DNA from 2 places in the Vibrio iocasae genome. Region 2 is predicted to be linked to the other one. Evidence: riboswitches for the same ligand, from Rfam matches in the RefSeq annotation. Region 2 holds a riboswitch; the other holds the start of a gene.
The links. Region 2 has a riboswitch for cobalamin ahead of SNR28_RS03650 (cobalt-precorrin-5B (C(1))-methyltransferase). Riboswitches for the same ligand answer to the same signal wherever they lie in the genome.

Region 1: another riboswitch for cobalamin. It lies ahead of SNR28_RS25825 (TonB-dependent receptor); the one in region 2 lies ahead of SNR28_RS03650 (cobalt-precorrin-5B (C(1))-methyltransferase).

The regions. Positions count from the first base shown of each region.
Region 1 covers NZ_CP145311.1:3,477,709-3,480,850, forward strand. The annotation lists gene SNR28_RS25825 (TonB-dependent receptor) at 1-1,924, opposite strand, end outside; cobalamin riboswitch at 1,962-2,180, opposite strand; gene trmA (tRNA (uridine(54)-C5)-methyltransferase TrmA) at 2,351-3,142, shown strand, end outside.
Region 2 covers NZ_CP145310.1:791,809-794,950, reverse strand. The annotation lists gene SNR28_RS03650 (cobalt-precorrin-5B (C(1))-methyltransferase) at 1-1,509, opposite strand, end outside; cobalamin riboswitch at 1,634-1,814, opposite strand; gene SNR28_RS03645 (PocR ligand-binding domain-containing protein) at 2,008-2,934, opposite strand; gene SNR28_RS03640 (MIP/aquaporin family protein) at 3,058-3,142, opposite strand, start outside.

The sequences.
Region 1 (3,142 bases), on a different replicon from region 2:
CACTTAAGTTAACTTCTCTTCCATGCCCCACGTAGTACCCTGAACCAAAACTGGAATAGCTTACAAAATCTGCATATTTTTCATCCGCTATATTATCAACCCTCAGATTTGCCTGAAATGATTCGTTAATATAGGAAAGCGCCAAATTTCCAAGCCAGTATGCATCTAACTTGTCGTTTACATTACCACTATCGCCATTTTCATATTTCTCACCGACGTAAACGGCTTCTGCGAACAGCTTCCAGTTAAAAGTTAAATCGTAGTTAGCAAAGCTTCTACCTGAATGACTTGCTACCCAAGGAATATCATTTCCTTTGTTGTCACCTTTGCTGTATTCCGCATTTACATAGCTATACTCGGCACCAAGCATTAGCTCTTCCGTGACATAGGCATCGAAGTAGAATGTTCCACCAAACCTTTCTGTAGGATCAGAGTTTACATTCGCCCCGGAAAAGTTACCGCCCACGGGTTTCTCTGCACTGGAGTCGAAAACTATTTCGTCTTCAAGCTTTAAGTTGTATATATCAAATTTAACTGAATAGTCGTCCCAGATATAGTCAACACCCGTTTCTATCGAAACACCAGTTTGTGGTTTCAATCCAGCAACCCCTGGAGACGTATAAGCTTGCTCATCAACTTTAGCAAAACGAAAGTTGCTTTCTGCACGAACATAATAACGTGTATTGTCGTTTGGTTTGATATTTGCCCCGAGCTCTAGTGCTGTTGCATCCTCTTTGAGAGTCGCTCCACCAGCATAAGTGGACGAATCTTTAATATCGTCTTCTACTTTAGAGTAGCGGCCGCCACCAATAAGAGTAACGCTATTGGATACGGGGTAATTTATCTGAGAGTATAAGCTAGACATTAGTTGCTTATTTTTTCTGGTTGATGCGTCATAGTCGGAATGGCCAATATCCAGACCAACTAAGAGGTTGCCCCTCCCTGCATCTACTGACAAAGCTCTTTCAGCCTGAAGTTGAACAGCTTGTTGAATGCTATCTATTTCTCTTTTTGAGCCCCAACCAATACTGTTTATGGAAGTGTCATCAAAACTTAAATCCGCTTTAGCCAGCCAATCTTTATTGATATCACGCTTATAACCCAATCGAGCTGCCTTTGTTATTTCATGAGCATAGTCGTTTGCGTTTGCAGGGTTCACCTGCTTTGGATTTTCTTCGAATTTAGTTTTTGACAGGCTACCTGCATACTGACGGTAATTATCGTAGTAGCTGAATTCTGTATAAAAAGCTTCATCTTGTTCTGCATAGTCGATACGAGCCAGAAGCATCGCTGTATCGCGGTCATTATGATCCCGATAATTCTCATCACTATCCTGACTAACAGATAAAGAATAACTCCATGTATCAGATATCTGTCGGGACAGATTAATTCCACCACCATAAGCGCTATTACTTCCCAAAGATGCATTTAGCTCTGTGACTTCACCACCTTTTTTAGTGATGATATTAATAATACCACCGACAGCTTGATCACCGTGAAGAACACCAGAGCTACCCGATACTACTTCAATGCTTTCTATTTGGTTGAGCGGGATTGAAGAAAGTTGTGGGGCGGATAAATCTGGCTTGTTAAGCTTTCTTCCATCAACAAGGATTAGAGTGTTGTGTGCTGCTTGGCTACCAGAGAAGCCCCTCATTGCTATCGTAGGGCCTGAGTTTGAGTCAGAGATCTGGATACCGGCTCGACTACGGAGCAACGAAGACAATGAGGTCGCGCCACTGGCTTTTATTTCTTCCTGACCGATGACAACGATATTAGATGCAATATCTGAAACAGAGTTTACATTTTCACTTCTTCCAAACACGACAATCGTTTCTTCATCTGAAGCTGAGTTTTGCGCGTATGAAAATGAGGTATAAGAAAGAAGCGATGCCACTGCTATCGCTATAGATGATTTTCGCATTGTAATTCCCTAAATCGCGTAGAATTTTCCAAGTATTTTTATACTTAACGTTGCTGTCAGATATTCGGACTTAAGAGCTCAATACAACACGTACTACCTAGCATCTCACTTCCCACTTTATTCAAGCAGTGTTTGGCTTTTAACCTAAGATGTTCGTTCTCTATTACCGCTGCGCGTCAGTTCCGGAATTACACCGGATTCCCTGTAATGCAAATGATTTATATAAAGCATCGCTATCAGCAATCGGGAAAATACTATCTATTCACTGATTAAGTGTCTAGATAGAAAGTTAACCTCCTATAATAAAAAATCGTCATAATACATGCGTATATCGAATTACACTTTAAATAAAGCAACACAAAGCTGGACATGCTCCTGCTATTGAATAAAATCTGCGCTCTCCGTGCGAATGAGTAAGGCAACGATATGGCAATTCCTGAAATGAACCCTCAAAGTTATCAAGAACAACTAGAAGAAAAAAAGCTTCGTATGAATGAGCTGTTTTCCGAATATGGTGTTCCCGAGCTTGAGGTATATGAATCACCAGAGAAGAATTACCGAATGCGTGCGGAGTTTCGAGTTTGGCATGAAGGTGATGACCTTTATTACATCATGTTCAATCAGGAAACTCGCGAAAAGTATCGAGTTGACCAATTCCCGGCGGCAAGCAAACTAATCAACGACTTGATGCCTAAATTAGTAGAGCTGGTTAAAGATAAAGAGTCGCTTCGTAAAAAACTATTTCAGGTAGATTTTCTATCCACACTCAGTGGTGAAATCCTTGTATCACTGTTATACCACCGCCAGCTTGACGAGCAGTGGACTGAAGATGCAAAAAACCTAAAAGCGCAGTTAGAATCGGAAGGGTTTAACCTGAACCTTATTGGTCGCGCTCGTAAGATGAAGATCGTTCTCGACAGAGATTTCGTTGTTGAAAAGCTGAATGTTAATGGCCAACCTTATATCTACCAACAAGTCGAAAACAGTTTTACTCAACCTAATGGTGAAGTAGCACAGAAAATGCTGGAGTGGGCGATAGATTGCACTAACGAGAGTAAAGGCGATCTTCTAGAGCTGTACTGTGGTAATGGAAACTTCTCACTAGCTTTAGCTCAGAACTTTGAGCGTGTACTGGCAACAGAGCTAGCTAAGCCATCAGTCGATTCTGCTCAATACAATATCGCAGCCAACAACATTGAAAATGTACAAATCATTCGC
Region 2 (3,142 bases):
AACGCCCTTATCACTGATAAAGCAGTAGGTCTGATTGTTGTTTACCGCAAGTCTCTGAGCACTGATACCGCTGGTGATCATGGTGACATCGCTAATGATCGGAGAGCCCGCTTTAAGCGCGCTGATACCCGCTTCAACCGCACCAGGGCTAAACCTAAATAACTTAGCGAACTCGAAATCACCAGTTGTGTGAATAGCTCGTCTCACTACCTGCCACTGCTGTTCATCGTAGCTATGACCACCGTGAAACTTTTGGATCTCATCATCAATGATTGCGAATGAGCCGTTCTCTATTACTCGTCCCTGACGAGTCATTTGTTGCATTGAATCCATAGTATTACCGTCTGAAAGATCTTTTAATTCCTGCTGTTCGTGAACCGTACTTTCACCACGAGCACATGCCAGTGGAGAGCCATCAAAATCGATAAGAATCACCTCAACCTGAAGCGCATCTGCAACATACTTACTCGCATGCATTCTGGCTTCTTCACACAGTTGGGTTAGAAATGGCTTTGGTTTGTGTTCACGTACCAGTTCTAATACGTGTCGCCCTGTATTTGCGTCAGCAATTTGCTGGCACAGGGATTCTGATAATTTTGCTTCCTGAGCAAGTTCGCTCAAATGTTTAAAGTCGATGGCGTGGCCGGAAACATGAGTCATCATCCGGCCAGATGTCAGCTTGCCGAGCTTACCAATCATGGTAACCAGCGATATTTTTTTAAGGCCGTAGCGCTTTCCTGCGCGAAGGCCTACACCGATGAAATCACCTGCCTGAATAAAGGCCATATCCCCTAACTCAGGAAACTGAGTCATAGCTGCTTTTTCCGAGCGACTACCCGTTGTCAAAACAACTTGTTCCAGCCCGTTAGCCCGGGCGATCTGCACCGATTGTCTTACCGACGCTGCATACGCAGATGTTGAATAAGGCTTAACGGTACCGCGCGTTCCCAAAATCGAAATGCCTCCAATCAAACCAAGTCGCTCACTAATGGTTTGCTTCGCAGCTTCGAGGCCGCCAGGAACAGAAATGGTTAACTCCAGACCTTTTTCATCACGCAATTCATCAGGTGCTTTCGCCCATTCAAGTTCGGCCATTTCCAGGATATTGGCTTTCGGTACAGGGTTAATGGCCGGCTCGCCAACAGGTAGTTCTAGTCCGGGAAGCGTCACCGTGGCAACGCCTTCTCCCCCTTTAAGGTGGATACCTGTTTCACCGTTCCAGCGCGCAATGCATTGAATTTCAAGACCATGAGTACAATCAGGATCGTCACCAGCATCCTTAATCACACCCGCAATTACCTGTTCAATATTGTCTAACTCGTTTGTTTCCAATCGTGCTAAAGGAAAGGTGACAAGATCACGATTGGGCAGCTTAATTTCTATCTCGGTAAGCAGTTCGCGTGTAATAAGCGCTCTTACCGCAGCTCTCGCAGCCGCAGCAGCACATGCACCTGTGGTATAGCCCCAGCGCAGTTCTGAATTGTTTTTTGAACGCTTTAATTTGCCCACTTACTATTTCCTTAATGCATACGACTTATACAGAAAGTTGGTATACATCGAATTTTACTTACAGCTAGGGCAGGAGAAATCGCATGACAAGACGACTCTGAGTGCTCCCGCCCAGGTTGTTCTATAGTTGAGTATTCCATTTAGCAGGTTCTGACTTACGAACTCTTCTGTATCTGGCTTCATTCGTTGCTCGGATACAAACGGTCCGCTTACAGTTGCGGGTACAGTCCAGGACTTTCACCTGATTCACTTTTAACTTACTGCTGCGAAATCACCCGTATTCGCTAAGCACTAAATAGATGTGAGAAGTTTCTCACATGAATAAATTCACTAAATTGATACTTATCAATTTTGACAAAAAGATAAATACTTAACTCATTTTTTGAGTTGCTGATAAATATTGACCACAAAACAATACATATATAACCCTGTCAAAATAGTTAGAGAGATGGAATATATTTATCGACAAACAGCCAATATTTATCTGGGTCCTATTTTTTAAACATCTACTAGTGTTTCTTCTTCATCTTTCAGTGATGCCCTGAACTCCTGAGGTGTGGTGTTGTACGCGTTTTTGAACACCTTACAGAAGTAGCTAGCCCCTGAAAAACCGAGGTTGTGTGCAATTCTGGAGATAGACCAGTCACTGTATTGCAGCATTTTTTTAGCACCAACCATGCGCTGTTGATTTACGTAGGCGTTAAAGCCAATTTTCATCTCTTTTTTAAACAGCTTACTAAAATAATGCGGACTTAAATAAACGTGATCAGCCACTTCTTCTAGTCTTACATCTTCAAAAAAATGTGCCTCAATATATCTGAGCGCTTTTTTAATTTTACTGTCGTGTGGTTGATTCCCTTCATTGGACTTAAACAAAGTTCTTACATCGTATTTGTCGTTAATAACAACAAAGTCCATGTGTTTTTTAATTGAATCATCCACCAATGTTTTTAGCAGATCAGCAGCAGAAAATATTTTTGAATAGTCTGCGACCGGAATATTGTTGTAGTCCTCAATAAGCTCTGCGTTCTTCATCCACTTCATGTCTACTGGCTGAATATCGCCAAGCTCAGCACTGCTAGAGCCACTCGATACCCGCACCTGACCACATAACACAAACCCGATTAAGTGGCCTCCGACTATTAATGGAATAGACAAATCAACTAAACCTGCGTGACAACGGTAAATACACGGTTTATTTGATTTAGAAGCTTCTAGTCCCCCGCATCGATCACTTTCAATGCATCTGGCATACAATTCAGGTGTCTTTCTGATCTTCTGGCAGAAGTTGGTAAAGTTAAAGCAAGCCGACACTTCTTTACCATCTATATCTACCAGCACCACAGCTAACCCGGTTGCATTGGCAAAATCCTGCAACACCTTGTTTATTCCCTGTGACTCCAGGAAGCTTTCCGGTCGGTTCATTAGAGTTTTCCTATTATTGTTATGCTCAATGTGACGTTAAATCCGAGTTTACATTACAGCACTCTATACTCGTTGTGACCGATATCAAGGGGACTACTACTTATTCACTAAACTAAAAATAGCCTAGTTTGTTGTCGCCTCTGGCAAGTTTTTGGTGATAAGCATGCGGTACCCGCCCCCACCAATGATTGCACCTATTAACGGAGCA